Regions from separate parts of the Streptomyces sp. NPDC079167 genome, predicted to be linked through region 2. Evidence: riboswitches for the same ligand, from Rfam matches in the RefSeq annotation. Region 2 holds a riboswitch; each other region holds the start of a gene.

Region 1 (7,794 bases), on a different contig from region 2:
CGCTGACCATGCGGCGCAGCCGGGCGTGCTCGGGGTCGTCCATGCCGACGAAGCTCAGATCGGTGCTGCCCGCGTGGGCGTGCGAGGGGTCCACGGGGCTGGGGTATCCCGGCCGGGTGAACTCCACGCTGAGGCGCGGGTCGGACAGCAACGCCTTCTGCTCGGCGTGCCCAGTGACGGCCCAGGGTGTGCTGCCGCCCCAGGAGCGGACCCGGGTGAGCGGGCCGTACCCGGACAGCGCCCGCATCTCCGGCGACGGTGCGAAGGGGCATTCCGAGGAGCGCGGCCGGGGGAAGTCGGGGATGCCGTCGGCGCTCGCCTCGGAAGTGGCGGAAGCGGCGGGAGTGCTGGTCATGGTCTTCTCCGGTGGGGTGGGCCGCCTCCGACGCGGCGGGCGTGGGAGGCGTACGCGGATCAGTCGGTAGGGGGCGACGGAAGCGTGCGGCCGTCGGAGCGGGCCGGGCGCGCCTGAAGTCAGGCGGTGGTCCCGGTAGTGGCGGACTCGGGCCGGGGGGTGGGGGCGTACCGGTCGAGCAGCAGCCGGCGGTGCAGGCGGGCCTGTTTCGGCATGTTCCAGCCGAGGACCGCGAGGGGGCGGTCCTCGTCGTCGAGGTACAGGGCGACGAACCGGCCCAGCTCCGTGCTCCCTTCGACGATTCGCAGGGTGGCGGACGGCGTGGGGAGCCCGTACACCTGGATCTTCGCCCCGAGCTGGTCGGTCCAGAAGTAGGGGACGGGACGGTAGGGGCGGTCCTCGCCCAGGATGTTCGCCGCGACGGACAGCGCGTGCTCGGTGGCGTTCGTACGGTTCTCCAGCCGCAGGGACCGGCCGAGTGCCTCGTGGTGGAAGCGGGCCACGTCCCCGGCGGCGTAGACACCGTCGGCGGCGCGGCAGCGGGAGTCGCACACCACGCCGTCGTCCAGTACGAGCCCGCTGCCGGCCAGCCAGTCGGTGGCGGGGGTGCTGCCGACCGCCGAGACGACGAGATCGGCGGGGATCGTATCGCCGCCGGCCAGACGGACACCGGTGACCCGTCCGCCTGCCGTCACCAGTCCGTCCACCAGTGCGTGCGTCCGTAGCCGTACCCCGTGCGCGGTGTGCAGCGCGGCGAGCAGTTCGGCGGCGGCGGGGCCCAACTGCTCCCGCATCGGCGCCGCCTGAGGTCCGGCGAGTGTCACGTCGGCTCCCATGAGGCGGGCCGTGGCGGCGATCTCGGAGCCGAGCACCCCGTCACCGACGACCACGACCCGCCGCGCCTCCAGCAGTTCCCGCCGAAGCCCCACGGCGTCGTCGAGGGTCCGGAGCACATGCACCCCCGCCGTCCCCGAAAGACCGGGCAGCCTGCGCGCGTGCAGTCCGGTCGCCAGGACGACGGCTTCCGCATTCAGCTCGGCTCCGCCCGCCGTGCGCACGGTACGGGTGGTGGCGTCGAGGGCAGAGGCCCGTGCGCCGAGGACGAACTCGGCCTCCAGGGCGTCCAGCACCTCACGGGTGCGCAGGTGCGTGCGCTCGGCCTCCCACGTCCCGGCGAGTAGCTGCTTGGACAGCGGCGGACGGTCGTACGGCGCGCCGCTCTCCTCGCCGAGCAGCGTGATCCGCTCGCGGTAGCCCTTACGGCGCAGCGTCTCCACGACGGCGAGACCTGCCGCCCCTGCCCCGACGACGAGCACACCCGACGGTGCGCTCACGCGTCCTCACCGAGGTGGATGGCGGCGGCAGGGCAGACACCGGCGGACTCGCGGACCGCCTCGTGCCGGTCGGCGGGCGGTGCGGCGTCGAGAAGGACGACGATGCCGTCCTCGTCGCGCTGGTCGAACACCTCCGGGGCGATCATTACGCACTGCCCGGCGCCGCAGCACTTCTCCTCGTCAACGGTGATCTTCATGTTCTCTCCCTTGTTGGACCGGGCCCTCGTCGGGCGCGGGTCGGTTTCAGCGACGGGTCGTGGGCGCGGCGAGCAGCCCCACCAACGCGTCCTCCAGCGCGTCCGCGGTGCTCTCCCAGGACGAGCCGGGACGGACCGGCCCCTCGGCCAGGGAACGCTCCCGCTCCGCGCAGGTATGGGTGAGCAGATGACGGGCCATCTCGGCGCGCGCCGGGCGGATCTCGGGGGGAACGACAGAGTGCAGGCAGGTGCCCAGCCCCCGGAGGGTGCGGCGCAGGCTGTCACGGGTGAGGGACTCGTCCGCCACCAGCGTCCGCATCAGCGGGTCGGTCATCACCTGCGCGGCGAACCGCGCGTGCCACGAGGGGACACCGAGAGCGGCATGGTGGTCGGTCACCGGGCGCACCAGGCAACGCACCCAGTCCCGCAGGTCGGTGCTGTCGCCCACGGCCTCCACATAGCGCGCGCGGATCGCGTCGACACCCGTGCCGTGCTTGGTCATGATGGCCCGTACGAGCGTCGCCCTGCCGCCGAAGTGATAGCTGACGACGGTGTTGTTGCCCTGGCCGGCCGCCTCGCCGATCTGGCGGTTGGAGACGTTCGACAACCCGTGCTCGGCGTAGAGGCGTTCGGCCGCGGTCATGATGGCCTCGCGTGTGCCGGCGCCGCGACCGGTGCGAGGCTCTGTCCTGTTCACCAGGCCCGCGCTGAACGTGAGTTGGGGTCGGGACCGCCCGCCACGCCCATCAGGCCGGATTTCTCCACTTCGCTCATGGCTGCCTCCGCGCTGTTTCAGGGCCCCCGGCTTCCCGATCACTAGACAGCACACCTCCATGTAAATCAATCGACTGACTTAATCGGATGGCGTGGTCGGCCGGAAACGTGCGGAGCCGTCCGGCGGCTTTCCCCGTGACGGGCCGCCGGACGGTACGCGCTAAGCTGCATGCGCCTCGTGGGGGAAGTCCGGTCGAAGTCCGGCGCTGACCCGCAACGGTAGGCGGAACCGCACACGGTTCCGTAAGCCCGATCACCCACGGTGGCGAAGCTCCTGTCGATCGCCGTGGACTGCGAGAGGTGCTGCGAACGGCGCGCCTGGGCGTTCCGAGCCGCTCCTCGGATTACGTAGGCACGGCCCGAGGCGAAAGCGAACCGCCTGTGGCCACGCCCCGCGACCGAATACCCGCCGTGCTGTCGCGCGGTACCCGCTCCGGCAGTGGGCCCGCGCCCCCCGGACGCCTCCCTCTGCCCCTCCTGGTAACCGGCCTGTGCGTCGCGCTCCCGCTGTCCCTCGTCTGCGGGGCGGGGATCGGGGCCTCGGGGCTCACGTGGGGCGAGACGCTGCACCACCTGTGGGCGGGGCTGACCGGCGGGGCCATCACCCCGGACGAGATCTCCTCGTACACCATCGTCTGGGAGCTCCGCTTCCCGCGCGCCGTCCTCGCCGCGGTCGTCGGGGCCGGGCTGGCGGCCGTCGGCGTAGCCGTGCAGGCCATGGTGCGCAACGCGCTCGCCGACCCGTTCGTCCTCGGGATCTCCTCGGGTGCGGCCGTCGGTGCCAACGCCGTGCTCATCTTCGGGGCGTTCGGCGCGCTCGGCGTCTGGGCGCTGTCCTCGGCGGCCTTCGTCTCCGCGCTCCTCGCCATGGTGCTGGTGTACACGATCGCCCGGACCGCCCGGGGCCTGACACCGCTGCGCCTCGTGCTGACCGGCACGGCGATGTACTACGGCTTCTCGGCCGTGACCACCTTCATGGTGTTCGCCGCCGAGCGGGGCGAAGCGGCACGGTCCGCGATGATGTGGCTGCTCGGCAGCCTGGGCGGGGCCAACTGGTCGTCCGTGCCGATCGCAGCCGGCGCGGTGGCCGGCGGCCTCGCCCATCTCGGCTGGTCGGCACGGCGCCTGAACGCCCTCGCCATGGGCGACGAGACCGCCGCCGCACTCGGCGTGGACGCCGGCCGCCTGCGCAAGGAGCTCTTCCTCGTCTCCGCCGCCGTCACCGGGGCGGTCGTCGCGGTCAGCGGGGCCATCGGCTTCGTGGGCCTGATGGTTCCGCACGCCGCACGGATGCTGGTCGGCGCGGACCACCGCCGCCTGCTGGCCGTCGCGCCCCTGGCCGGCGCCACCCTGCTGATCTGGGTGGACATCCTGTCGCGCGTGGTGCTCGCCCCCGCCGAACTGCCGGTGGGCGTACTGACCGCGGCCGTCGGCGTGCCGTGTTTCGTCCTGCTCATGCGCCGCCGCACCTACACCTTCGGAGGTGTGTGATGCGGGTCGAGATCGACGCACTCACGGTCGAGATCGCCGGCGCGCGGCTGGTGGAGGACGTCACGCTGCGAGCCGGCAGCGGACAGCTCGTCGGTCTCGTCGGCCCCAACGGCAGCGGCAAGTCGACCCTGTTGCGGTGCGTCTACCGGGCGCTCCGGCCCTCGGCCGGTTCGGTGCGGATCGGTGGCGAGGATCTGCGAACCATGACGGCCCGTGAGGGCGCGCGCCGACTGGCAGCCCTTCCGCAGGAAGTGGTCGCGGAGTTCGACTTCACCGTCGCCGAGACCGTGGCCATGGGCCGGCTGCCGCACCAGGGGCCGATGGCCCGCACCACCGACGAGGACCGCCGCACATGTGAGGCCGCGCTGGAGGACGTCGGGGCCGGCCACCTGGCCGACCGCGGCTTCCTCACCCTCTCCGGCGGGGAGAAGCAGCGGGTCCTGATCGCCCGCGCGCTCGCCCAGCAGCCGCAGGTGATGGTGCTCGACGAGCCCACCAACCACCTGGACATCGCCCAGCAGCTGGAGGTCCTCGCGCTGGTACGCGGCAGCGGCCTGACCGCACTCACCGCCCTGCACGACCTCAACCTCGCCGCACGTCACTGCGATGTCGTCCACGTCATCGACGGCGGGCGGATCGTCGCCTCCGGACCACCTCACGACGTCTTCACACCCGGGTTGCTGGCCGAGGTGTTCGGCGTCCGCGCGCATCGTGTACCGCACCCCGAGACGGGCGCGCTGCAACTGCTCTTCGACCGGCTTCCCTCCGCATGACGCCCCGTCACCGTTCCCAAGGAGTCCGCACGCCATGCGTCATCTCGTACGCCCCGCCGCACTCGCCCTCGCCGCCGCACTCGCCCTCACCGGCTGCGGGGCGGAGGTCACCTCGCAGGAAGGGAAGGAGGACGGCGCCCCGGCAGCCGGCGGCCACTACCCGGTGACCGTGGAGAACTGCGGCGAGAAGAAGACGTACGACAAGGCTCCGCAGCGGGTGGTCACCAACGATGTCGGCATCACCGAGATCATGTTCGCGCTCGGCCTGGAGGACCACATGGCCGGATACGTCATGCCCGACGACAAGGGGGACCTGACATCCGTGCCCTGGAAGGACGGATACCGGAAGACCACGTGGCTCTCGAAGGAGCGGATCAACAAGGAGCTGGTCCTCGACGCCGGCGCCGATCTCGTCTTCGCGGGGTGGAACTACGGATTCAGCGAGGGCGAAGGCTTCACACCCGACGCGCTGCGGCGGGTGGGCATCGACTCGTACCTGCTCAGCGAGTCGTGCCGTAACGGACAGGGCAAGGCCCGCGGAGTGATGGCGCCGCTCGACGCGCTCTACACCGACCTGCGGAACCTGGGCAGGATCTTCGACGTCGAGGACCGGGCCGGCACGCTCGTCGCCTCGTTCCGGAAGCAGGTGGCCGAAGCGCAGGCGCAGGCCCCGCGAGGCGCCGACCGGCCGCGCGTCTTCCTCTACGACGACGGCCAGGACAAGCCTCTGACCTCGGGTGCCTACGCCGGCCCCCACGACATCATCACCAAGGCCGGCGGCGACCACATCATGAAGGACCTCAAGGACAGCTGGACCACGGTGGGCTGGGAGACGGTCGTGGCCCGCGACCCGGAGGTCATCGTGATCAACAACTACGGGGACACCACCGCTGACCGGAAGCGGGAGTTCCTGAAGTCCTACGGGCCGCTCGCCAACGTCTCCGCGATCAAGAACGACCGGATCGTCGTCCTCGACTACGTCGACCTCGTCGAGAGTCCGCGCAACCCCGCGGCCGTCAGCTCACTCGCGGCGGAGCTGAGAGACCTCAGCTCCTGACCCGGGCGGGCACCGGTGCACCCCTGCCAGATGCGGGAGACGGGTTTGATGCCCGCGCGTCGGGTGGGATGCCCGTTCCGGACTCCGAGCCGGGTGGGCGCCTCGGATCCTGGCGCCCGCTCCCGGGGCGGACGATCGGTGTGGCGTGCCGCACAGCGGACTCTCCGCGCCGGGTGCCCTCTGCCCGCCGATCCCCTGCGGGAGCGCGGATGCGGGCCTTCCTCCGGCCTGCCGTCCCGCCGGCGGCTGTGACCCGGATCTCTACCGCGTCGCCCGCCTCCGCTGGCACTGTGGTCGGGTCACGGGGGACGCCCACTGCCGAACGACCGAGCGAGATGCCATGACCGCCACCACAGCCGAGAACCGGACCCACACCCGCGCCCGCACCGGCGGCCCCGAGGACGGGCCGAAGGTCCTGGAGCACATCCTGGGCTGGACGCTCGTCGTCGTCCTCGCCATGTTCGTCACCCAGGCCGGACTGATGTGAACCCCTGGACGACGGGTGGGGTGGGGCGCCCGCCCGGCACCCCACCCCTGACCCGCCCTGCGGGCCGTGTACCCCGTCGGGGCTAGTTGATGGCCCGGATCAGCTCACCGTCCGTCGTGTCGCCGCTGAGCTCCCAGAAGAACGTCCCTCCCAGGCCCTGCTCGTCCTTGTAGTCCATCTTCGTGGCGATGGTGGCCGGGGTGTCGTAGCTCCACCAGTCGCTGCCGCAGAGGGCGTACGCCGTCCCGGCGACCGTGCCGGTGGCCGGGCAGCTGTTCTTCAGGACCTTGTAGTCCTCGATGCCGGCCTCGTACGTACCCGGGGCCGCCCCCGTCGCCGTGCCACCCGGCTCCTCCTGGGTGACGCCGGTCCAGCCGCGTCCGTAGAAGCCGATGCCCAGCAGCAGCTTCTCCGGGGGGATGCCCAGCCCCTTGAGCTTGGAGATCGCCGCGTCACTGTCGAAGCCCTCCGCCGGAATGCCCGGGTAGGAGGTCAGCGGGGAGTGCGGAGCCGTCGGGCCCTGCGCCGCGAAGGCGCCGAAGAAGTCGTACGTCATCGGGTTGTACCAGTCCAGGTACTTCGCCGCCCCCGCGTAGTCCACCGCGTCGATCTTGCCGCCGTCGGACCCGTCCGCGGTGATCGCCGAGGTGACCAGGTTGTCGGTGCCGAACTTCGAGCGCAGCGCCGACAGGAGGCCGCCGTAGGCGTCGCGGCCACTGGTGTCACAGGTCAGCCCGCAGGCGTTCGGGTACTCCCAGTCGATGTCGATGCCGTCGAAGACATCGGCCCAGCGCGGGTCCTCGACCAGGTCGTAGCAGGACTCGGCGAAGGCGGCCGGGTTCTGCGCGGCCTCACCGAAGCCGCCGGACCAGCTCCAGCCGCCGAAGGACCAGATGACCTTCAGGTCCGGGTGCAGCTTCTTCAGCTTGCGCAACTGGTTGAAGTTCCCGCGGAGTTCCTGGTCCCAGGTGTCCGCGACGCCGTCCACCGACTGGTCCGCCGTGTAGGCCTTCTCGTAGTCGGCGTAACTGTCGCCGATGGTGCACTTGCCGCCCTGGACGTTGCCGAACGCGTAGTTGATGTGCGTCAGCTTGTCGGCCGAGCCCGACGTCTCGATGTTCTTGACGTGGTAATCGCGGTCGTAGACACCCCAGTTGGTGAAGTATCCGACCACCTTGTCGCCGGCCGCGGTCGGCCCGGCTTCGGCGGCTGCCGGCGCGGAGACCTCGGCGGCGGCAGGGGCGGCACCCGCGGATGACGTACCGGCGACGCCGAGCAGCGCGGCTCCGAGTGCGGCGGTACAGAGGGTGGCGGTGAGCGCCCGAA
Region 2 (7,794 bases):
TCCCGAGCGAGAGCTCCGCACCCACCTCGAGCGGCGCGCCCAGGTGCTTCTTGCCGCGCGTTGAGTCCAGGCACAGACCGCTGTCCGTGGAGCGGACCGTGTAGTGGCCGTCGTCGGTCGCCGTCAGCGTCCAGGCGGCGTCACCGCCCTTGTGCAGGCCCATGTGCCAGACCCTCGTCCGCCGCCCGGGCGGCAGTCCATGGACGGGCCGGGGCGGTGCTTGGACAATGCTTGGCCAATCGACCTTACGCCGGATCAGGTACGGGTCAGGCGACCTCGCGGATCAAGACCGGGCCGCGGAAGGTCCGGCGGTAGGCGTTCGGGGTGGTGCCCAGTGCGCGTACGAACTGGTGGCGCAGCGCCGCCGCGGTCCCGAACCCGGTCCGTCCCGCGATCGTGTCCATGGTCTCGTCCGAGGTCTCCAGCAGGTGCTGTGCCAGCAGCACGCGCTGCCGGAGCAGCCAGCGGTACGGCGTGGTGCCGGTCTCCTGCTGGAAGCGGCGGGCGAAGGTCCGGGGCGACATGTGGCTCCGGTCGGCCAGCTGTTCGACGGTCATGTCCTGGTCGAGGTGGCTCTCCATCCAGGCGAGGGTGCCCCCGACCGTGTCGCACCGGGTGCGGGGCAGCGGACGCTTGATGTACTGCGCCTGGCCGCCGTCCCGGTGCGGGGGGACCACCATGCGGCGGGCGACGGCGTTCGCGACGGCCGGCCCGTGTGCCTGGCGGACCAGGTGCAGGGCGGCGTCGATGCCCGCGGCCGTGCCCGCCGACGTGATGACCGGCCCCGCGTCCACGTACAGCACGTCCGGTTCCACGCACGCCTTCGGGAAGCGGCGGGCCAGCTCGTCGGCGTGCCGCCAGTGGGTGGTGCAGCGGCGGCCGTCCAGAAGCCCGGCCGCCCCCAGGACGTACGCCCCGGAGCAGACGCTCAGCACCCGCGCCCCGCGCTCGACGGCTCGGCGCAGGGCGTCCAGGGCCTCCTCGGGATAGGTCCGCTCCATGAAGTGGCTCCCCGCCGGTACGGCGATGAGATCGGCCTCCTCCAGGCGGTCGAGACCGTGGGGGGTGCTGATCGTGAATCCGGCGTGCGTCCGGAGGACGGGGCCTTCGGCCGACACGACGGCGAAGTCATGGACGGGCAGCCCGTCCTCGGACCGGTCGAGCCCGAACACCTCGCACAGCACGCCGAGTTCGAAGGGGTGGACCTCGTCGAGCAGCAGGACGGCGACATTCTTCAGCATGCCGCCAGTGTGGCAGTAATTCGATGCTGCATGACAGTCCTGCCACTGCCGGAATCCGTCCGCCCCGACGACAGTGGAGCCATGAACACATTCCTGAGCTACCTGGCCGTAGTCGTCCTCTTCGCCCTCGTCCTGCTGCCCGCCCTTGTCGGTCTCGCCCGGGAGCGCCGGATCGACCGCGCACTGCGTGAGGCGGAACGGAGGAGGGGGGAGCGCCCCCCGGGAACGCCAGGCGCCGCGCAGCCGCTCACGGCCACGCGGCGCCCGTACATCAGGTCCTGGGCGCGGATCTAGAAGTCGTCGTCGAAGCCGACGGACCCCTCCACCGCCACCTGGTACGCGGAGGGGCGCCGCTCGAAGAAGTTCGTCAGCTCCTGCACCCCCTGGAGCTCCATGAACGAGAACGGGTTCTCGGAACCGTAGAGCGGGGGGAAGCCGAGCCGGGTGAGCCGCTGGTCGGCGACGCACTCCAGGTACTGGCGCATCGACTCGGTGTTCATCCCCGGCAGGCCGTCGCCGCACAGGTCGCGGCCGAACTGCAGCTCCGCCTCGACCGCCTCCCGCAGCATGTCGGTGACCTGCTGCTGGAGCTCGTCGTCGAAGAGGTCCGGCTCCTCCTTGCGGACGGTGTCGACGACCTCGAAGGCGAAGTTCATGTGCATCGTCTCGTCACGGAACACCCAGTTGGTGCCCGTGGCGAGACCGTGCAGCAGACCGCGCGAGCGGAACCAGTAGACGTACGCGAACGCGCCGTAGAAGAACAGCCCCTCGATGCACGCGGCGAAGCAGATCAGGTTGAGCAGGAAGCGCCGGCGGTCGGCCTTCGACTCCAGCCGCTCGATCTTCTCGACCGAGTCCATCCACCGGAAGCAGAACTGCGCCTTCTCGCGGATCGAGGGGATCTCCTCGACCGCGTCGAAGGCCGCGGCACGGTCCTCCGGGTCGGGCAGATAGGTGTCGAGCAGCGTCAGATAGAACTGGACGTGCACGGCCTCCTCGAACAGCTGACGTGACAGATAGAGGCGCGCCTCGGGCGAGTTGATGTGCTTGTAGAGCGTCAGCACCAGGTTGTTGGAGACGATCGAGTCACCCGTCGCGAAGAACGCGACCAGCCGGCCGATCATGTGCTGCTCACCGGGTGAGAGCTTGGCGAGGTCGGCGACGTCGGAGTGCAGGTCGACCTCCTCCACGTGCCAGGTGTTCTTGATCGCGTCCCGGTAGCGCTCGTAGAAGTCCGGGTAGCGCATGGGACGCAGGGTCAGTTCGAAGCCCGGGTCGAGCAGGTTCTTGTTCTCGGACGTCGTCATTACTGGCAGGCCTCGCAGGACTCGGGGTTTTCCAGGGAACAGGCGACCGAGTCCGCGTCGGGCGCGGGTGCCTGCTCGGGGATCGGGGCGGCGGATGCCGCGCGGGCGATCCGGGTCGCCGGGCGCGAGCGCAGGTAGTACGTCGTCTTCAGCCCCTGCTTCCAGGCGTACGCGTACATCGAGGAGAGCTTGCCGATCGTCGGCGTCTCCAGGAACAGGTTGAGCGACTGGCTCTGGTCGAGGAACGGCGTACGGGCAGCCGCCATGTCGATCAGTCCGCGCTGCGGGATCTCCCACGCCGTGCGGTACAGCGCGCGCACGTCCTCGGGGATCCAGCCGAAGCCCTGCACGGAGCCGCTCGCCTCGCGCAGTGCCTCACGGGTCCGCGCGTCCCAGACGCCGAGTCTCTTCAGCTCGTCGACCAGGTAGGCGTTGACCTGGAGGAACTCTCCGCTGAGGGTCTCGCGCTTGAACAGGTTGGAGACCTGCGGCTCGACGCACTCGTACACCCCGGCGATCGAGGCGATGGTCGCCGTCGGCGCGATGGCGAGCAGCAGCGAGTTGCGCATGCCCGTCTTCGCGATCCGGGCGCGCAGCGCGTCCCAGCGCTCCGGCCAGTGCAGCTCGGTGTCGTAGTGGTCCGGGTGCAGTACGCCGCGCGCCGCGCGGGTCTCGGACCAGGCGGGCAGCGGGCCCACGGGGGTCCCCCCTGCACCGGAGCCTGCCGAAGGTGCTTGGGGGCGCTCGGCGAGGTCGCAGGACGACTCGTACGCGGCGAGCATGATCCGCTCGGAGATCTTCGTGGAGAGCGCGCGGGCCTCGGGCGAGTCGAAGGGGAGGCGCAGCTTGAAGAAGACGTCCTGGAGCCCCATCGCGCCCAGGCCCACCGGACGCCAGCGGGCATTGGAGCGGCCGGCCTGCTCGGTCGGGTAGAAGTTGATGTCGACGACCCGGTCCAGGAAGGTCACGGCGGTCCGCACGGTGGCGTCCAGCCGTTCCCAGTCGATCGAGCCGTCCACCACGAACGCGCCCAGGTTGACCGAACCCAGGTTGCAGACGGCCGTCTCGCCGTCGTCGGTGACTTCGAGGATCTCCGTGCACAGGTTCGACGAGTGCACGACGCGGCCCGGCTCGGCGGTCTGGTTCGCCGTGCGGTTGGAGGCGTCCTTGAACGTCATCCAGCCCTGCCCGGTCTGGGCGAGGGTCCGCATCATCCTGCCGTACAGCTCACGGGCCGGCAGGGCCTTGCGGGCCAGCCCCTTGGCCTCGGCGGCCCGGTAGGCGGCGTCGAACGCGTCGCCCCACAGGTCGACCAGCTCGGGGACGTCGGCCGGGGAGAACAGTGACCAGTCGGTGTCCGCGTCGACGCGGCGCATGAACTCGTCCGGGATCCAGTGGGCCAGGTTGAGGTTGTGCGTACGCCGCTGGTCCTCGCCGGTGTTGTCGCGCAGCTCCAGGAACTCCTCGATGTCCGCGTGCCAGGTCTCCAGGTAGACGGCCGCGGCACCCTTGCGGCGGCCGCCCTGGTTCACCGCGGCGACCGAGGCGTCCAGCGTCTTCAGGAACGGCACGATGCCGTTGGAGTGCCCGTTGGTGCCGCGGATGAGCGAACCCCGGGCGCGGATACGGGAGTACGAGAGCCCGATGCCGCCCGCGTGCTTGGAGAGGCGCGCCACCTGGTGGTAGCGGTCGTAGATCGAGTCCAGCTCGTCCTTGGGGGAGTCCAGCAGGTAGCAGGAGGACATCTGCGGGTGCCGGGTGCCGGAGTTGAAGAGGGTGGGGGAGGAGGGCAGGTAGTCCAGCCGGTTCATCAGGCCGTACAGCGCGGCCACTTCCTCCAGGGCCCGCTCGGAGGTGTCCTCGGCGAGCCCGGCCGCGACGCGCAGCATGAAGTGCTGCGGGGTCTCGATGACGTCGCGGGTGAGCGGATGGCGCAGCAGGTACCTGCTGTGCAGCGTCCGCAGCCCGAAGTAGCCGAAACGGTCGTCGGCGCCTTCGGCGAGCGCCCGCTCGACCAGCGCGTCGAGGGCGGCGGCGTGCAGCGTGACGAACCCGGCCGTACGGTCCGCGATCAGGCCCTCGCGGTGTCCGACGGCGACCGACGCGGAGAAGGAGACGGCGCCCTGGCCGGCGGCCTCGTCCGCGATGGTCCGGGTGAGGAGCCGGGCGGCGAGCCGGGAGTAGGCGGGGTCCTCGGAGATCAGGCCGGCGGCGGCCTCGGTGGCCAGCGAGCGCAGCTCCGCCTCGTCCGACCGGGCGTTGCGGCCACGCAGCGCGGCGGCGGCCACCCGTCCGGGGTCGGCGTCGGGCAGATCGGCGGTGAGACCGGTCAGGGTCCGCAGCAGTGCGGTCCCGGGTGCGTCGGTCGTGCGGCCTTCGGATTCCGTGGCTGAAACCGGGTCGGCTGGCGCGATGGTCACTGGGGCTATCCCTCGCTCGGCTCGGGGCCTGCGGGAGCGGGGCAGCCGGGGGCACACGGCGCCCGGGGAAGGGCAGCACGGCACGCGGCGTCCACCGGCCCTCCGCGGGGCCCGGACGTATCGGCGCCCGGATCGGTCGAGCCGGGCGCACTGTCGGCAGGTCTTCGGACTTCGGGGTGCGCGGAGCACACCGATCACACCGTTGCGGGACAGTTCCGGATTCTCACCGGATTCCCCTGCGGCGACAGCGAGGTCGAGCATACATGTGGTGGCTGCTGATTGAAGAAGCCCCCACATCTTGTGTCGTGAAGGGTCAGAGCTCCAGGCGGAACGTCAGGAGCGCGAGCCCCGGCAGGGGACACCAGTCCCGCTCGGGAGTCCGTACGAAGCCGAGGCGGCGGTATATCCGGTGGGCGCCCGTCATGGCGGACTGCGTCGACAGGACGATCCCGGAAAGCCCTCCGGCTGCCCGAGCCCGCTCGATACAGGCCCGCACGAGCGCCTCGCCCGCGCCCCGCCCACGGGCCTCCGGCGAGACGGCCAGCATCCGGAACTCGGCCTCGTCCTCCCCGGCGATGTCCGCCCACGGGCTGCCCGGCGCGACGTAGGTGACACCGCCCAGCAGCCGGCCGTCGGCGTCCAGCGCGACCAGCACCTCGGCCTCGGCGGCCCGCCGCCCGACCGCGCGGAGCTGATCCAGGTAGGGGTCGTCGGCGCCGAAGTCCAGGAGCCCGTCGCCCAGATACGCGTGTGCGGTGATCTCGCCGAGCTCCTCGAACTGAGCGGGCAGCGCCGGCCTGATCGAAACGTCCATGGGCGGCAGTCTGCCCCAGGAACCGGGTGCGGCGCGCCCCGGTTTCCGGAGACCGAACGCGCACGCCGCCGGTCCTGATACGACTCCGTCCCGGCAGGGAGGACCCTGCCGGGACGGACGTCCTGCTCCGAGTGACCGCTGTGGGGTCAGTGGCCGCCCGGGGCGCCCGCCGTGGCCGGCGGCAGCTCGACCTTGACGCCGGGGTCGCCCGCGTCCGCCGTGTAGTCCGACGGGGAGGTCTCGTCCACACCGGCCGGTGCCTTCACCGCGTTGAGGACGACGGTCAGCACGAGCACGACGACGACGTTCAGCACGAACGCGGTGAGACCGATGTACCCGATCTCGCCGATGCCCGGGATCTCCTTCGAGGAACCGCCGAAGTGCTTCTGGGTGGGGCTGGCGACGCCGTACGCGGCCGCCGTGCCGTAGATCATGCCGACCGCCCAGCCGGCGATCAGGGCCCAGCGGTGGAACCACCGGGTGAAGAGCCCGCCCACCAGGGCCGGCATCGTCTGGAGGATCCAGATGCCGCCCAGCAGCTGGAAGTTGATCGCGACCGTCTTGTCCATGGTGAGGACGAAGGCGAGCGCGCCGACCTTGACCAGCAGCGAGACCAGCTTGGAGACCTTGGTCTCCTGGGCCGGGGTCGCGTCCGGCTTCAGAAAGTCCTTGTAGATGTTGCGGGTGAAGAGGTTCGCCGCGGCGATCGACATGATCGCGGCGGGCACCAGGGCGCCGATACCGATCGCGGCGAAGGCCACGCCCGCGAACCAGTCCGGGAACATGTTCTCGAAGAGCTGCGGAATGGCGAGCTGGCCGTTGTCGACCTTGATCCCGGCCGCGATCGCCATGAATCCGAGCAGCGCCAGCAGACCCAGCATCAGCGAATACAGCGGCAGGATCGTGGTGTTGCGCCGGATCACCTCACGGCTGCGGCTGGAGAGCGTCGCCGTGATCGAGTGCGGGTACATGAAGAGCGCCAGCGCCGAGCCCAGGGCCAGGGTGGCGTAACCCCACTGGCCGGAGACGCCGGGTGCGAGCCCGGCCACCGGCTTGCCGGCCGCCTCGTTCGCGGCGGAGAACTTCTCGCCGGCGGCGGCGAAGATGTTGTCGAACCCGCCCAGCTTGATCGGGATGTAGATGATCGCCACCGCGATGACCAGGTAGATCAGCCCGTCCTTGACGAACGCGATCAGCGCCGGCGCGCGCAGCCCCGAGGAGTAGGTGTACGCGGCGAGGACGGCGAAGGCGATGAGCAGCGGCAGGTCCTTGATGAACCAGTGCGTGTTCTCGCCGCCGCCGACGCCCATGACGTCCAGGACGGCCTGGATGCCGACCAGCTGGAGCGCGATGTACGGCATCGTGGCGAGGATGCCGGTGACGGCGACCGCCAGCGAGAGTCCCTTCGAGCCGAAGCGGCCACGGACGAAGTCCGAGGTGGTGACGTAGCCGTGCTTGTGCGACACCGACCACAGACGCGGCAGGAAGGTGAAGATCAGCGGGTAGACGAGGATCGTGTAGGGGACGGCGAAGAAGCCGGCCGCGCCCGCCGCGTAGACCGCCGCGGGCACCGCGACGAAGGTGTACGCCGTGTAGAGGTCTCCGCCGAGCAGGAACCAGGTGACCCAGGTGCCGAACGACCGGCCGCCCAGGCCCCATTCGTCGAGACTGGCCTCGTTCTCGGCCTTGCGCCAGCGCGCGGCCATGAAGCCGATGACCGTGACGGCCACGAAGAAGAAGACGAACACGGCGAGGGCGATGCCGTTCACGCCGCCCTCGTCGGCCGCGATGCTGTTCAAGCCGTCCTTCACGCTGACGCACCCCCCTTGCGGGCGCGCTGGTCACGCTGCCACAGCTTGTACGCGATCATGGTGAGAGCGGTCGAGATGAGCACCCAGAGCATCTGGTACCAGTAGAAGAACGGGATGCCGATGAAGGTCGGATCGACCTTCGCGTACGACCCGACCCAGAGCATCGCCACGAACGGGGCGATCAGGCAGAGCCCGATGACC
Region 3 (7,794 bases), on a different contig from region 2:
GCGACGGCGCTGCCGACGGGCCGGGCGGCGAGCCAGGCCCGGTATTCGGCGCGGGCCGGGCCGGGGGTGAGCCGCGCGCAGCCGAGCAGCATGTCGGCCGCGGACTGCTCGATGTTGCCGGCCGGGCTCTGTGCGGCGACACAGATCTGTTCGAGCTTGACCCAGACCGCCCAGTTGCCCAGCGGAGTGAGGGTGGCGTGGCCGGCGCCGAGCGTGAGGGCGCCGACGGAGGCGAGGCCCTCGAGCGCCCAGTCGAGCAGCAGCGCGTTGAGGTCGGCGGACCGGCCGCCCGCGGCCACGGGCTGTTCCCTCGGCCCGTACGGCACCTCGCACCGCTCCTCGTGGAGCTCCGCGACGCGCTGGCCCAGCAGGTCGAGGAGCGCGGGCACGGTGACGGCGCCCGCCGAGAGCTGGAGCAGGGAGAGGACCTGGGGCACCGCCTCGACGGCTTCCGCCACAGCGGTCGCCTCGATGCCGTCGGGTGAGGCGTGGACCAGCGACCAGGCGTCGAAGAGCGCCACCCAGCCCCGGAGCACGGCGGAGTCGTCGCGGTCCCAGGCCCTCAGCCGCCAGCCGGGGCGGGCGGTGTCGCCGTGCAGCTCGATCAGCCCGGCCAGCCTGGCCCGGTCCCAGCCGGCCCGGACCTGCGCCGGGGACAGCTCCAGTGCGGCGGCGGCCCGCTCCAGAGCCTGGGCGGCGAGCGGGGCGGAGCCCGTGCCCGTACCGTCCGCGGCCCAGTGGGCGATCCGTACGGCGTCGGCCAGTACGGCCCTGGCCTGGCGTGCCAGTTCCGCCGGGGGTGGTGTGCCCTCGGGTGGGCGGGGGGCCGGCCTGGTGCGCCGGGTCGTCACGGCCTTGCGGGCGGTCGCCTGGGGTCGCGGGCGGACAAGTCGCAGCCTGGAGTCGCGCGGGGTACGGGACGTCACGAGGAGCAGTCTTGCCTCTGACGGCCCGAAAGCCCAAACGGAAGCCGTGTCAACGGGGTTCGGAGGGCTCCGGGACCGGGGTGCCAACCGGGCGGTTCCGGCGCATCAGCTCACATCAGGGGCGTGAGGAAGCGCCGGAGCGCCTCTTCGTAACCGGCCGGGTCGGCATTCCACATCGCCGCATGCGGAGCCAGGGGTACGGAGTGCAGGGACACCAGGTCCTGGCGGCGTTCGGCGAGCTCCCTGGACTGCTGCCAGGGGGCCAGGGTGTCGTCGGGGCCGTGGACGATCATCGTGGGGACGTGCAGGGCCGTCGGCACCGAGGTGGCCAGGAGCGGGGCCCCGTGCAGTCCGGTCTGGCCCTGGGCGGCCCGGACGGCGAGCGGCAGCAGCGCGGAGGGGACGCCCCGGGCCGAGGCGAGGGCGCGCAGGGTGGTCTTCCAGTCCAGGACCGGGGAGTCGAGGACGAGGCCGCTGATGCGGTCACGGAGGGCGGAGTTGACGGCCGCGTGCAGGGCCATCGAGGCGCCGGAGGACCAGCCGTACAGGATGACGTTCTCGGCCCCGTAGCGCACCGCGTAGCGGATGGCCGCGTCGAGGTCGCGCCATTCGGACTCACCGAGGTGGGAGAGCCCGTCCGGGGAACGGGGGGCGCCCTCGTCGCCGCGGTAGGCCAGGTCGAGCACCGGGAGCTGCTGGTCGTTGAGGAACCCCATCACGTTCATGGGGTGGTCCCTGGTGGTGCCCAGGCCGTGCACCGTGATCACCCAGGTGTCCCGGGCTGCGGGTACGAACCAGGCGGGCAGGGGACCCAGTTCGCCGGGGATTTCGACCTCCTTGTAGGCGAGGCCGAGGGCGGCGAGCGGGTCGCCGCGGTGGAGCTCCGGGGTGAGACGGACCCGGGCACCCGGCTTCAGGCTGCCGAGGGTCACGCGCTCCAGCCGGCGGACCACGGTGTCGGGAGAGATGACGGAACGGCCCGGCACCTGCTCGATCACCGGGCCGGTCACCGCGTGGACGCCCCGGCCGGCCAGTCCGTACGTACCGGGGCGCAGCGCGGGAAAGGAGCGGGTCAGAGTGATCTGCCCGGCCGCGGTGGCGTGCACGGTGAGACGGCGGTCGGCCGGGAAGGGCCGTGGCGAGGGCGCCCCGAGGGCGGCGTCGCTGGCGTAGCGGCCGGCGGCGACCGCTGCCGCGCCGACGCCGAGGATCGAGGTGGCGGCCACTGCCGCCGCTGTTGCCGGGCGCACGGCTCCAGTGTCCTGGGCCGGGGCGCCGTTGGCCAGTGGGCGGGGCCCGTACGGTGCGGCGCCGGGCTCAGCCGCGCTGGCCGTAGCCCTTCAGGGCGTCCTGGACGTCGTCCAGCTGGGCCGGGGTGAGGAGGCTCGGGGTGTGGCCGGGCACGGAGCTCGCGGTGAGCCAGAGCCTGCACATCCATTCGAGCTGCGCGGTGCGGTCGTATGCCTCGTCGAGGGTGCGCCCGTAGGTGACGGTGCCGTGGTTCCGCAGCAGGCAGCCGGTGCGGTCGCGCAGGGCGGCCAGCATGTTGTGGGCGAGCTCCGGCGTGCCGTAGCGCGCGTAGGCGGCGGTGCGGACGGGACCGCCGAGCAGGGCGGCGGCGTAGTGGATGAGCGGCACCTCGGGGACGAGGGTGGAGACGGCCGTGGCGTGCACGGCGTGGGTGTGGACGACCGCCGCGGCGTCGCTGCCTCGGTAGACGGCCAGGTGGAGCGGGAGTTCGCTGGTCGGGACCAGGTCGCCGATGACCTGGCGTCCTTCGAGGTCGACGCCGACGGCGTCCCCGGGGCCGAGCCGGTCGTAGGGCACCCCGCTGGGGGTGACCAGGACGATGTCGCCGACCCGGGCCGACACGTTGCCGGAGGTTCCGACGACCAGGCCGTCCGCCGCCGTCCTCCGGGCCGTCGCGACGACACCGGCCCACGCCTGTTCCACAGCACGCTCATCCATGTCACCCATACGGGGATCCTAGGGTCACGTGACCGATGTCTCCCCGAAGGGGTGAATCGGCCACGGTCAAGATCCCCCGCGGCGGGTGGCACCGGGCCCCGCACCGAACGGCGGCGGTCCGGCCCACCCACCGTGCACACAAGCGGAACCTGTGCACGCGGTTGGGGTCACCGTGCCGCCCTGCCCAGTTCATCTTCCGTTCACCCTGGTTGCTTACGTTCCACGTGCCAATGACGTCGAACGATTGCCTGGGTAAATGGAACACATCACGCTGCTGCTTGCGATTGTGATCGTGACAGCTCTCGTGTTCGATTTCACGAACGGTTTCCACGACACCGCCAACGCGATGGCCACCACCATCTCGACCGGCGCTCTCAAGCCCAAGACAGCGGTGGCGATGTCCGCCGTTCTCAACCTCGTCGGCGCGTTCCTGTCGGTGGAGGTCGCCAAGACGATCTCCGGCGGGATCATCAACGAGAACGGCCTCAGAACCGAGGTCATCTTCGCGGCGCTCGTCGGCGCGATCCTGTGGAATCTGCTGACCTGGCTGGTCGGCCTGCCCTCCAGTTCCTCCCACGCACTCTTCGGCGGCCTCATCGGCGCCGCGGTCATGTCGGCCGGCTGGTCCTCGATCGACGGCGGCACCGTCGTCACGAAGGTCCTGCTGCCCGCGATCGCCGCCCCGGTCGTGGCCGGTATCGCCGCGCTGCTGGCGACGAAGCTGACGTACCGCCTCAACCGGAAGATCACCGACGAGGCGCAGCTGAAGTCGACCGCCAAGGGGTACCGCGCCGGGCAGATCGCCTCGGCCGGGCTCGTCTCGCTCGCCCACGGCACCAACGACGCGCAGAAGACGATGGGCATCATCACCCTGGCCCTGGTCACCGGTGGCGTCCTCTCCCCCGGCTCCAACCCGCCGGTCTGGGTCATCGCCTCCGCGGGTATCGCCATCGCGTTGGGCACCTACCTCGGCGGCTGGCGCATCATCCGCACCATGGGCAGCGGCCTCACCGACCTGCGTCCGCCGCAGGGCTTCGCGGCCCAGACCAGTGCGGCCACGGTCATCCTGGCCTCCTCCCACCTCGGCTTCTCCCTCTCCACCACGCAGTCCTGCTCCGGCGCCGTCATGGGCGCGGGTCTCGGCCGCAAGGGGGGCGTGGTCCGCTGGTCCACCGCCACCCGGATGTTCGTGGCCTGGGGCCTGACCTTGCCGGCCGCCGGTCTGATGGGCGCGGGCGCCGAGTTCCTGACCAAGCAGGGCCCCTGGGGCGTCGGCGTGGTCGCCGTCCTCCTCGTCGCGGGCTCCGGCGCCATCTGGCTGCTGTCGCGCCGCAAGCCGGTCGACCACACCAACGTGAACGCGGAGGCCGAGCCCGCGGGCGTCGTCACCACCGCCATCTCCGCGGTCAGCCCGCCCCCCGCCGGTACCGTCGTACCGGAGCTCAAGACCACCATCTCGGCCCCGGCCACGTCGGCCGGAACCCCGGCCGACCCGGCCACGGTGTAAGGACGGATCCGCATGAACATCGACTGGGCAGCTCTCGCGTCCGTCTTCGGCGTCAGCCTCGTGGTCACCGTCGCGCTGGTCGGCCTCTTCACGCTCGGCATCACGGGCATGGCCAGGCAGACCCCGACCGCACAGGGCGGCGGCGGTGCCAACGGCCTGGTGCGCACCGGTGCGTACGCCTGCTTCGGGCTGTGCGCGGCGGCCGTCGCGTACGGGATCTATCTGATCGTCGCCTGACCGCCCCGCGCGGACACCGACCCGGGCCGGACACACCACGTGTGTCCGGCCCGGTGTGCGTCTGAGCACATAGAAGCCTCGCAGGTCAGCGGCAGGTTGACGGGCGTTCGCGGGTCATGGTGGACTGCCGGAGCCATTTAGGCCGACCGGCACACATGTGACGGCCGGTCTTACGGCGACAGGAGAGGAAGCCGGTGCGAATCCGGCGCGGTCCCGCCACTGTCACCGGGGAGCAGCCTCCATACGGAAGTCACGGCCCGTCACCACGGGCTGGAAGGCCGGAGGAACTGCGGATCCGGAAGCCAGGAGACTCTCGTCGCCGGTCACGTCGAACCAGGGCGCGGACCCTGAGTGAGGACATACGCCATGTCTGGCTGCCCTGTGCCGGTCGCTGCACCACCTGCCACGAAGGTCCTCCGAGGCGCGACGGCCGGCTGAGCGGTGCGAGCCGACCGCATCTTCGCGTACGGAGCCGCCGCCGGTCTGATCGGCGACCTGCTGTTCGGTGATCCCCGGCGCGGCCACCCCGTCGCCGCCTTCGGGCGTGCGGCTGCGGGCGCCGAGCGCCGCCTGTGGCGCGACCACCGGGGCTGGGGCGCGCTGCACACGCTCGTCTGCGCCGGGGGTGCCGCGGGCGCCGCCGCGCTGGCCGCGCGTGGCGTCCGGAACCGTCCCGTCGCCGCCGTGGCGCTGACCGCCGCCGCCACCTGGTCCGTCGTCGGCGGCACCTCGCTGGGCCGTGAGGCCCGCGCCATCGGCGGGGCGCTGGCCGCCGGGGACATCGAGCTTGCCCGGGAGCGGCTCCCGCATCTGTGCGGCCGCGACCCGCAGTCGCTGGACGGGCAGCAGATCGCCCGCGCCGTGGTGGAGTCCGTCGCCGAGAACACCTCCGACGCCGTCGTGGGGGCCCTGGTGTGGGGTGCTCTCGGCGGAGTGCCGGGGCTGGTGGCCTTCCGGGCCGTCAACACTCTCGACGCCATGGTCGGGCACAAGTCGCCCCGCTACCGGCGCTACGGCTGGGCGTCCGCCCGGCTCGACGATGTCGCCGGCTGGCCCGGCGCCCGGCTCACCGCCGTGCTCGCGGTGACCGCCGGGGGGCGCCCGCGCGAGGCGGTCAGTGCCTGGCGGGCGGACGCGGGCCGGCATCCCAGCCCCAACGCGGGCCCGGTGGAGGCCTCGTTCGCGGGTGCGCTCGGCGTACGGCTCGGCGGCACCCTCGCGTACGGCGGGCGGGTCGAGCACCGGCCGGTGCTCAACGGCGGGGCCGGAAGGGACGTGCGGGTCACGGACATCGAACGCGCGGTGCGGCTGTCGCGCCGGGTGAGTGTGCTGGCCCTCGTCGTGTGCGCGGCGGGGCGGTCGGCCATGGGACGGAGAGTCGGATGAGCGGCGGGCTGCTGGTCGCGGGGACCACTTCGGACGCGGGCAAGAGCGTCGTCACGGCGGGAATCTGCCGGTGGCTGGTGCGCCGGGGGGTGAAGGTCGCGCCGTTCAAGGCGCAGAACATGTCGCTGAACTCGTTCGTCACCCGGGAGGGGGCGGAGATCGGCCGCGCCCAGGCGATGCAGGCGCAGGCCGCCCGGGTGGAGCCGTCGGCGCTGATGAACCCGGTGCTGCTCAAGCCCGGCGGCGACCGGTCGAGCCAGGTCGTCCTGATGGGCAGGCCGGTCGGCGAGATGAGCGCCCACGGCTATCACGGCGGCCGCCAGGAAGCGCTGCTGGGGACGGTCGTGGACTGTCTGGAGCAGCTGCGGGGCGCGTACGACGCCGTGATCTGCGAGGGGGCGGGCAGTCCGGCCGAGATCAATCTGCGGCGCACGGACATCGTGAACATGGGCATCGCCCGGGCCGCGCGCTTTCCCGTGCTGGTGGTCGGTGACATCGACCGGGGCGGCGTGTTCGCCTCGTTCTTCGGCACGACGGCGCTGCTGAGCCCCGAGGACCAGTCGCTGGTCGCGGGGTATCTCGTCAACAAGTTCCGCGGTGACGTGTCACTGCTGGAGCCCGGTCTCGACATGCTGCTCGGGCTCACGGGGCGGCCGACGTACGGAGTGCTGCCCTACGCCCACGGTCTGGGTATCGACGAGGAGGACGGCCTGCGCGTGTCGATGCGCGGCACCGTGCGGGAGTCCGTCGTGGCGCCGCCGCACGGCGAGGACGTGCTGCGGGTCGCGGTGTGCGCGGTGCCGCTGATGTCGAACTTCACCGATGTGGACGCGCTGGCGGCCGAGCCGGGTGTGGTGGTGCGGTTCGTGGACCGGGCGGAGGAGCTCGTCGACGCGGACCTCGTGATCGTGCCCGGGACGCGGGGCACCGTGAAGGCACTGGCGTGGCTGCGCGAGCGGGGGCTGGCCGACGCGCTGGTCCGGCGTGCCGCGGAAGGCCGCCCGGTGCTGGGGATCTGCGGAGGGTTCCAGGTCCTGGGCGAGCGCATCGAGGACGACGTGGAGTCGCGGGCCGGTCTCGTCGAGGGGCTCGGTCTGCTGCCCGTACGCGTCCGGTTCGGCCGGGAGAAGGTCCTGGGACGGCCCGTCGGGTCGGCGCTCGGGGAGCCGGTGGAGGGTTACGAGATCCATCACGGGGTCGCCGGGGTGAGCGGCGGCGAGCCGTTCCTCGACGGGTGCCGGGTGGGTTCGGTCTGGGGGACGCACTGGCACGGGTCGCTGGAGAGCGACGCGTTCCGGCGGGCGTTCCTGGGCGAGGTCGCGCGGGCTGCGGGGCGGCGGTTCACCGCGGCGCCGGACACGAGCTTCGGGGCGTTGCGGGAGGAACAGCTGGACCGGCTGGGAGATCTGATCGAGGAACACGCGGACACGGACGCGCTGTGGCGGCTGATCGAGACCGGCGCGCCGAAGGGGCTGCCGTTCATCCCGCCGGGCGCGCCGCCCGCGCCCGGACATGACGTTGTGGTTGCGACAGAGGAGGCCCTGTGAGTACGCCGTATCCCTTCACCGCCATCGTCGGACAGGACGACCTGCGGCTGGGTCTCCTGCTCAACGCGGTCAGTCCCGCCGTCGGCGGGGTCCTGGTCCGCGGCGAGAAGGGCACCGCCAAGTCCACCGCCGTACGCGCGCTCGCCGCGCTGATGCCCGAGGTCGACGTCGTGGCGGGGTGCCGCTTCTCGTGCGACCCGGGAGCCCCCGATCCGGCGTGTCC
Region 4 (7,794 bases), on a different contig from region 2:
CCGATCTGGACCCGCTGGTCCGTCGCGAGCTCATGGCCACCCTGACCGCGGAGGCCGCCCAGCACGGCACCACGGTGCTGGTCTCCTCGCACATGCTCGCCGAGCTGGAGCACATCTGCGACTACCTGCTCGTCATCGCGAACGGCGGCCTGCGCCTGGCCGGCGAGGCGGACGAACTGCGCGCGGCACACGCGCTGTTCGCCGAGTCCGGGGACGCCTCGTCCGCCGCCCTCGCACCGCACAGCGTCATCGGATCGCACGACGAGGGCCGGCCGGGCGTCCTGGCCCGTCTCGGCGGACCGGTCGAATACGGCGGGCCGGTCGAGCCTCCCACCCTGGAGGAGCTCCTGCTCGCCTACCTGCGGTCACCCGACGCGCCTCCGCTGATCGCCCCCAGCGCCCGCGTCGGCGACATCCACGACATCCTCACCCACGACCGCACGAAGGCTGTGACCGCATGACCACGCTCACTCACGACCCGGCGCGCACAGCGCCCACCGGGTCCGCGCGCAACCACTGGATCCCCCGGCTCGGCGGTCCGGTCTGGCTGGTCTGGCGACAGCACCGCGCCGCGTTCTGGACGCTCATCGCCGTCACTCTCCTCGGCGTGGTCGTCATGGTCCACCTGCGCGGGCAGATGATGGACTTCCTGGCCACCCAGGACCCGACGTCGCGGAGGGCCGGCGGCCTGCCGACCGAGTTCGAGACGCACGCCCACCGTCTGTTCACCATCGGAAGCTACCTCGGCTACATCCCCGTCCTGGCCGGTGTCTTCCTCGGGGCCCCGCTCGTCGCCGGCGACCTGGAGAGCGGCACGGCCAAGCTCGTGACCTCGCAGTCCGTCAGCCGACTGCGGTGGCTCACGACGAAACTGGCCGTTCCCGCCGTGATGCTCGCCCTGTCCACCGGCGTGCTCAGTGCCGTCCTCACCTGGTGGTGGCACCCGGTCAAGGGATTGTCCAGCGGTCTCATCTGGACCTCCTTCTTCAGCGTCACGGGGGTCACACCGGTGGCCTACGCCCTCCTCACGTTCACGGTGGGTGTGGCGGCCGGCATGGTCCTGCGCCGCACGCTGGTGTCGATGGTGGTCACGCTCGGCATCGTCGTGGCGATCGGTTTCGTCTGGGACGAGCTCTGGCGGAGTCTGGGGCATGTCCTGTCGCTCACCACCGACAAGGGCGTCGGACCCGGCGCGGCACCGCCTGAACTGCCCACCGAGGCCGAGCAGCAGGGGCAGGGCACCTACTTCCTCACCAGCTCCGGGGACCGTCTGGACTGGACCACCTGTCTCGACCAGATCGAGGACGACCGGGCGCACACCGCCTGCCTGGAGTCCAAGCACGTCATCGGCTGGTCCCTGGACTATCTCCCCGTCGCCCAGATGGACACGATGCAGTGGCTCGGAGCCGGCGTCATGCTCGCCGTCGCCGCCGCCGTCGCCACCTTCGTCCTCCTCCGGGGGCGCAAGCGGCTCCTGTGACCTCCGGCCCCGGACCGCAGCCGCTGCTGTGTGTACGCCGACCCGCCGAGCAGGCCGCACCGCTGGGTTCTGCTCCGGCACATGCGTAGGCTTTCCGGCGTTGAACTGGGGAGAGTTGACCCCGATCGATCGGGGAGGGGGACCTCATGTACAGCGTCATCGTCGTGCCGCCGTCGTGCGGCGACGTCAAGGATCAGATCAGGATCACCGCAGGTGAACGCGTGGCTTTCGGCCGGTCCGGGAGCGACGGAGGTTTCGCCGTCATACACGCGGGGGTGGCCAGGGTCGCCGGGGAGATCGTCGCGCACAGGACCTTCTGGCTGCTGAGCAACTTCAGCGAGGACCAGACGTACGTGGTGGAGAACCCGGAGGGTGCCGGGGAGCACATCAAGGTCGCGCCGGGCCGGCTGGAGGCGCCCGTGCCCTTCGAGTTCGGGCGTGTGGTCCTGCCGGCCTCGGGCGATCTGCTCACCTTCGACGTCTGGGCGCCTCGCCACGCGTTCCGCAGCGTCCCGCGCCACGGCCTCGACGGATCCGCCACCGTTCCGGCCTTCGTACTCGACCGCACCAAGCGCTACTTCGCCGTGCTGGCGGCCCTGTGCGAACCCAGGCTGCGCGGTACGACCAGCGCCCCGTTGCCGGCCGTCGAACAGCTGATGGACCGGCTCCGTCCGACCTGGCCCACCGTCAGCCGGTCGGCCATGTACTGGAACATCGACTATCTGTCCGTGAAGCTGCGGTTGCGCCCCGACCGGATCGCCGCGGAGCCCGGTCAGCGTGTCCACGGGAAGAAGGAGTCCCTCGTCGCGCTCGCGCTCCGCTTCGACCTGGTCCGCGAGGACGACCTCGTGGTGCTCACGCCTCTCGGAAAGGTGGCGCAGTGAGCGGGCAGCTGCACGCGGTCTCCGTCCCCAGGGGCTACCGGGTGGGCTCCTGGGAAGTCGGCGGACCCATCGCCTCCGGGGCGTTCGCCACCGTCTACACGGGGCGGCGCGTGGACGACGGCGAGACCGAGCCGGATCCGCCCGAACGGGCCGCGCTGAAGTTCCTGCCCACCGGCACCCGCACACCACGTCAGCTCAGCCATCTGCGCGAACTGACCGAGCGTGAGATCGACTTGCTGGCCAGGCTCCGCACGCCCCGCCTCATCCGCATGTACGAGACGCTGACGGTCGACGACCCGGACCGCCCGGAGCTGGACGGCGCCACCGTCCTCGTCCTGGAGCGGGCCGAGGCCGATCTGAACCAGCTCCTGGAGCGGACTCCGGTCCCGGAGGCGGGACCGTCCCTGCTCGCGCAGATCTGTGAGGGTCTGCACCAACTGCACCACGCGGGGTGGGTGCACGGTGACCTGAAGCCTGCCAATGTGCTGCTCCTGAAGGACGGTTCGGTCCGGCTGGCCGACTTCAACATGGCGGCCGAACTGGAAGGCACCCACGCCTACGCCCCGGCGTTCGCCACCCCCGACTACACCCCGCCCGAGCTGTTCTGGCCGGAGATCGACGAGCGTGGCACGCGGATCCGCCCCACCTGCGACATCTGGGCCTTCGGTGTCCTGGCCCATGTCGTCCTGACCGGGTCGTTCCCGCTGCCGGGCGCGACCGCGGAGGCCCGGGCCGATGCGGCGACGCAGTACGCGCGCGGTGGTGAGGAGCTGCGCCTGTCCCCCGCCCTCCCCGACGACTGGCGTGACATCGTGCGGGAGTGCCTGGCCCCCACGCACGAGCGACGTCTCGCGGACACCGGCGCGCTGCTCCGCAGGGTGGAGCGTGCCGCGGGCGCCTCCCGTTCGGCGAGACTGCCGAGACTGCGGCCGAGACGGTGGCGGCGCCTGCACGTCGCGGCGGCGCTCGTGGCGGTGCTGCTGGGAGGAGCCGCGTACACCTTCCTGCCGGAGACCGCGGAGCCGAGCGCGGCGCCGCCCACCTGTGAGAGACCCGTGGTGTACGAGGACGCGCACGGCCGCGGCTTCATGGCGGGCCACAGCGGCACCTGGGACTTCACCATCAAGCGGGGAGACGGAGGCAGTCAGGTCAGGGAGGCCCAGTGCCTGCTCAGACACCTGCACGGCATCACCGAGGTCGGCGAGGTGGACGGCGACTTCGGGCCCATGACCCATGGAGCCGTCGTCACCTTTCAGGAACGGGCCGGTCTGGACGCGGACGGGTCGGTCGGCCCGGAGACCTGGCGCGCCCTGCGCAGGGCCGAAGAACCGTGACGGTGGCCGCCCTCGGTGATCTCGGGCCCGCTTGTCATCGTCCCCCGCCTGGCACTACTGTCGCCACGCCTTGGTGAACGGGAAATCGGTGTGATGCCGGTGCGGCCCTCGCCACTGTGATCGGGAAGTCCGGCTCCGGCCCTCACGGGCAGCCACTGGGTCCTTGTGACCCGGGAAGGCGGAATTCGGGCGGTGTTACCCGTAAGCCAGGAGACCGGCCAAGGCACTTCAACCATCCACGAGGTGCTGGAGAGGGTCTGCTGAGCCATGCACATAGCCGAGGGTTTTCTGCCTCCGGCGCACGCGATCGCCTGGGGTGTCGCGTCCGCGCCGTTCGTCGTCCACGGAGTCCGCTCACTCACGCGCGAAGTACGGGAGAACCCCGAGAGCACGCTGCTCCTGGGGGCTTCCGGGGCCTTCACGTTCGTTCTCTCCGCATTGAAGATCCCCTCCGTGACCGGGAGTTGCTCCCATCCCACGGGCACGGGGCTGGGAGCCATCCTGTTCCGCCCGCCGATCATGGCGGTCCTGGGCACCATCACCCTGCTGTTCCAGGCGCTCCTGCTCGCCCACGGCGGGCTGACCACGCTGGGCGCCAACGTCTTCTCGATGGCGATCGTCGGGCCCTGGGCGGGGTACGCCGTCTACAGGCTGCTGCGCCGGTACGGCGTGCCGCTGATGGTGGGGGTGTTCTTCGGCGCGTTCGTCGCCGACCTGTCGACGTACTGCGTCACGAGCGTGCAGCTGGCGCTCGCCTTCCCGGACCCGGGCAGCGGCTTCCTGGGCGCGCTCGGCAAGTTCGGCTCCATCTTCGCGGTCACCCAGATCCCGCTGGCGGTGAGTGAGGGGCTCCTGACCGTTCTGGTCATGCGGCTCCTGGTGCAGTCCAGCAAGGGAGATCTGACCCGGCTCGGCGTGTTCCTCGCCGGAAGGCGGGACCGGACCAGGACGGACGGAACCGAGGCGGTGGCCCGATGAACAAGAACACGAGGATCAACGCCCTGCTGCTGCTCGTCGTGGCCGCGCTGGCCGTCCTGCCGCTGGCCCTCGGCCTCGGCGACGACGAGAAGGAGCCGTTCGCGGGGGCCGATGCCCAGGCCGAGACGGCGATCACCGAGATCGATCCCGGGTACGAACCCTGGTTCTCCCCGCTGTACGAACCACCGTCGGGCGAGATCGAGTCGGCGCTGTTCGCCCTCCAGGCGGCGTTGGGCGCGGGCGTGCTCGCCTACTACTTCGGGCTCCGGCGCGGGCGCCGCCAGGGCGAGCTGCGCGGGACCACGCGGCAGGAGAGCGCCGGGGAGCCGGCGGCCCGGGAGAACTGAGCGCTCGTGCTGCCGATCGACGCGGCGGCGCACAGCAGTCGCTGGCGCCGCCGCCATCCCGTGGACAAAGCCGTACTCGGTCTGGGACTCACCGTCCTGGCCATCTCGCTGCCGCCCTGGCCCGGAGCCGTGCTGATCCTCCTCACCGCCGTCGCCGTGCTGCTGGGGCCGGCCGGTGTGCCCGCCCGCCACCTCTGGCGGGCCTACCGGGTTCCCCTGGGTTTCTGCGTCACCGGGGCGGCCACACTGCTCGTGCAGGTCGGCGGGCCGGAAGGGTTCGTGACCCTCGCCGACGGGGGGCCGAACCGTGCCGGTGAGCTGTTGCTGCGCACCTCCGCGGCGTCGCTGGGGGTCCTGCTGTTCGCCTTCACCACCCCGATGTCCGACCTGCTGCCGCGCCTGGTCAAGGCGGGGGTGCCGGCGCCTGTGGTGGACGTCGCCCTGGTGACGTACCGCATGAGCTTCCTGCTCCTGGACTCGGTGCGCCGGATCCGGGAGGCCCAGGCGGCCCGGCTCGGGCACACCACTCGGGCCGCCGCCTGGCGGTCGCTGGCGAGGCTGGGGGCCACCGCGTTCGTCAGGGCCTTCGACCGCGCGGCACGGCTCCAGGCGGGTCTCGCCGGACGCGGTTACGACGGGACCCTGCGTGTCCTGGTACCCGACGCCCGCGTCTCCGGCCGGTTCGTGGCCATGAGCATCACCCTGCTCGCGGCCCTCGCCGCGCTGACCTTCGTCCTGGAAAGGCCCCTTTCATGAGCGAATCCGCTCTGCTCGCCCTGCGGGGCGCGTCCTTCGCGTACGAGGACGGCCCTGCCGTGCTCAGCGGTCTCGACTTCGAGGCGCGGGCGGGGCGTGCGCTCGCCCTGCTCGGCCGGAACGGCAGTGGGAAGACCACGCTGATGCGTCTGCTCAGCGGCGGGCTGCGCCCCCGCGAGGGGCGGTTGACGGTGGAGGGCCATCCGGTCACGTACGACCGGAAGGGCCTGACCCGGCTGCGTACGACGGTCCAGCTGGTGGTGCAGGACCCGGACGACCAGTTGTTCGCCGCGTCCGTCTCCCAGGACGTGTCCTTCGGACCGCTGAATCTCGGGCTGCCCGACAGCGAGGTGCGGGCCCGGGTGGACGAGGCGCTGGGCGCGCTGGACATCACGGCACTGGCGGACCGGCCCACCCATCTGCTCTCGTACGGGCAGCGCAAACGGGCCGCCATCGCGGGCGCGGTCGCGATGCGGCCCCGGGTGCTGATCCTCGACGAGCCGACCGCCGGTCTGGACCCGGACGGTCAGGAGCGGCTGCTCGCCACGCTGGGCACCCTCCGGGAGAGCGGCACCACCGTCATGATGGCGACCCACGACGTCGACCTGGCCCTGCGCTGGGCCGACGACGCCGCGCTCCTCACCCCCTCTGGCGTCCGAGCCGGGCCCGCACCGGTGATGCTCGCCCGTACGGATCTCCTGGAGGAGGCCGGACTGCGGCTGCCGTGGGGCGTCGCGACCGCCCGGCTGCTGCGCGCGCACGGCCTGCTGGACGCGTCGGCGCCCGGCCCCCGCACCCCCGAGGAACTCGCCGGCTTCGCCTCGCCCGCCGGCGGCAGGGGGCAGGCCGCCGCACGCCGGTGAGCGGTCAGATGACGCGGAAGAGGTCGCCGGCGGCATGGACGTCGGTGAGGTCCTCGATGGTGCGCAGGTTGTCGCACAACGCGTCCAGGACGGTGCCGGGGCCGGCGGCCTGCGTGGCCCCGATGGCCACGCCGAAGGAGCGGAAGCCCAGCGTGCGCTTGGCGTCGTTCCAGCTGCGCATCCACTGCTTGCTGACGTCGCACTCCCCGTCGGTGATCATCACTATGTCGCCGCGCCGGCGCCCGTCCGAGTTGAACTCCTCGTCCAGCAGCCTGACGGCGGCCGCGAGCGGGGTCCGGAACTCCGTACCGCCTCCGAAGAAGTGCTCGGCGAAGTCGAGGACGTCGGCGATACCGGCCGGCTGCGAGCCCGGGAAGCGGCACACCTTCACGGAGTCGGACGAGGAGAACAGGATTCCGACGAAGTCACGGCGCGCCCGGCGGGCCTGGTCCAGCAGCGCCAGGGCGCAGGCCTTGGCCCACGCCTCCCGGGTGACACCACCGGGTCCGGACTCCAGCATCGAGTACGAGCAGTCGACACAGGCGATGACGGCGCCCTTGCCCGTGGTCTGCTCACCTCGGCTGTCGTAGAGCATCAGCCGCGACTCGGCGTACCTCGCGGCGAACACGCTCCTCATGGCGGGTACGCCGAGGTTCGCCAGCTCGGAGGGGATGACCCGGGAGAGGTCGTCGCCCAGGGTGATTCCGACCAGTTCGCCCGTGCCCTGCTCGACCTTGCGGGCGCGTTCCCCGTCGGCCATCTGCCTGAACCGGCCGATGAGGTCCGCGAACCGCCCCAGCCGGCCGGAGCGCAGCCGCTCGGCGAGGCGAGCACGCCGGTCGAACGGCATCCGCTCCAGCTCGCCCGGGCCCACACCCCACGCGCGCATCAGCTCGGCCTCCTCGCGGGACTGCCCGGCGGCCTTGCCCGAGCCGCTCCGCGCGGCCGCGCGGATGCCCGGAGCCGCTGCGGCGAGTGCCTGCCCGGCCTCCTGTGCCGCCTGCCGCGCGGCGGCGTCGGCGGCCTCGGCCGTCTCGACGGCCCGCGTCAGGGCGTCGGCCGTGGCGTCAGGCACCGTGCCGTCCTCGTCCGTCTCCCCGCCGGCCTGCTGGAGCGCTCCGGTGACGGCGGCCGCGGCGTGCTCGGCCCGCT

What was found. Region 2 has a riboswitch for cobalamin ahead of AB0P41_RS17875 (ribonucleoside-diphosphate reductase subunit alpha). Riboswitches for the same ligand answer to the same signal wherever they lie in the genome.
Region 1: it holds a riboswitch for cobalamin, as region 2 does, so the genes downstream of both, AB0P41_RS11900 (iron ABC transporter permease) here and AB0P41_RS17875 (ribonucleoside-diphosphate reductase subunit alpha) in region 2, are expected to answer to the same signal.
Region 3: it holds a riboswitch for cobalamin, as region 2 does, so the genes downstream of both, AB0P41_RS19385 (cobalamin biosynthesis protein) here and AB0P41_RS17875 (ribonucleoside-diphosphate reductase subunit alpha) in region 2, are expected to answer to the same signal.
Region 4: it holds a riboswitch for cobalamin, as region 2 does, so the genes downstream of both, AB0P41_RS28985 (energy-coupling factor ABC transporter permease) here and AB0P41_RS17875 (ribonucleoside-diphosphate reductase subunit alpha) in region 2, are expected to answer to the same signal.

What each region holds. Positions count from the first base shown of each region.
Region 1 covers NZ_JBFBLO010000004.1:450,605-458,398, forward strand. Annotated here, with positions in the region: gene AB0P41_RS11880 (cytochrome P450) at 1-355, opposite strand, end outside; gene AB0P41_RS11885 (FAD-dependent oxidoreductase) at 475-1,689, opposite strand; gene AB0P41_RS11890 (ferredoxin) at 1,686-1,886, opposite strand; gene AB0P41_RS11895 (helix-turn-helix domain-containing protein) at 1,933-2,529, opposite strand; cobalamin riboswitch at 2,795-2,940, shown strand; gene AB0P41_RS11900 (iron ABC transporter permease) at 3,042-4,151, shown strand; gene AB0P41_RS11905 (ABC transporter ATP-binding protein) at 4,151-4,924, shown strand; gene AB0P41_RS11910 (ABC transporter substrate-binding protein) at 4,959-5,981, shown strand; gene AB0P41_RS11915 (SCO1431 family membrane protein) at 6,322-6,468, shown strand; gene AB0P41_RS11920 (glycoside hydrolase family 18 protein) at 6,551-7,794, opposite strand, start outside.
Region 2 covers NZ_JBFBLO010000007.1:353,234-361,027, reverse strand. Annotated here, with positions in the region: gene AB0P41_RS17890 (helix-turn-helix domain-containing protein) at 267-1,241, opposite strand; gene AB0P41_RS17885 (hypothetical protein) at 1,323-1,535, shown strand; gene AB0P41_RS17880 (ribonucleotide-diphosphate reductase subunit beta) at 1,532-2,548, opposite strand; gene AB0P41_RS17875 (ribonucleoside-diphosphate reductase subunit alpha) at 2,548-4,968, opposite strand; cobalamin riboswitch at 5,106-5,246, opposite strand; gene AB0P41_RS17870 (GNAT family N-acetyltransferase) at 5,282-5,782, opposite strand; gene mctP (monocarboxylate uptake permease MctP) at 5,929-7,551, opposite strand; gene AB0P41_RS17860 (DUF3311 domain-containing protein) at 7,590-7,794, opposite strand, start outside.
Region 3 covers NZ_JBFBLO010000008.1:294,664-302,457, reverse strand. Annotated here, with positions in the region: gene AB0P41_RS19410 (hypothetical protein) at 1-851, opposite strand, end outside; gene AB0P41_RS19405 (alpha/beta fold hydrolase) at 1,037-2,176, opposite strand; gene AB0P41_RS19400 (class II aldolase/adducin family protein) at 2,244-2,903, opposite strand; gene AB0P41_RS19395 (inorganic phosphate transporter) at 3,151-4,401, shown strand; gene AB0P41_RS19390 (hypothetical protein) at 4,414-4,638, shown strand; cobalamin riboswitch at 4,782-4,972, shown strand; gene AB0P41_RS19385 (cobalamin biosynthesis protein) at 5,080-6,024, shown strand; gene AB0P41_RS19380 (cobyric acid synthase) at 6,021-7,571, shown strand; gene AB0P41_RS19375 (putative cobaltochelatase) at 7,568-7,794, shown strand, end outside.
Region 4 covers NZ_JBFBLO010000017.1:22,598-30,391, reverse strand. Annotated here, with positions in the region: gene AB0P41_RS29005 (ABC transporter ATP-binding protein) at 1-461, shown strand, start outside; gene AB0P41_RS29000 (ABC transporter permease subunit) at 458-1,480, shown strand; gene AB0P41_RS28995 (FHA domain-containing protein) at 1,627-2,364, shown strand; gene AB0P41_RS28990 (protein kinase) at 2,361-3,698, shown strand; cobalamin riboswitch at 3,731-3,936, shown strand; gene AB0P41_RS28985 (energy-coupling factor ABC transporter permease) at 3,966-4,676, shown strand; gene AB0P41_RS28980 (energy-coupling factor ABC transporter substrate-binding protein) at 4,673-5,023, shown strand; gene cbiQ (cobalt ECF transporter T component CbiQ) at 5,030-5,779, shown strand; gene AB0P41_RS28970 (ATP-binding cassette domain-containing protein) at 5,776-6,642, shown strand; gene AB0P41_RS28965 (VWA domain-containing protein) at 6,647-7,794, opposite strand, start outside.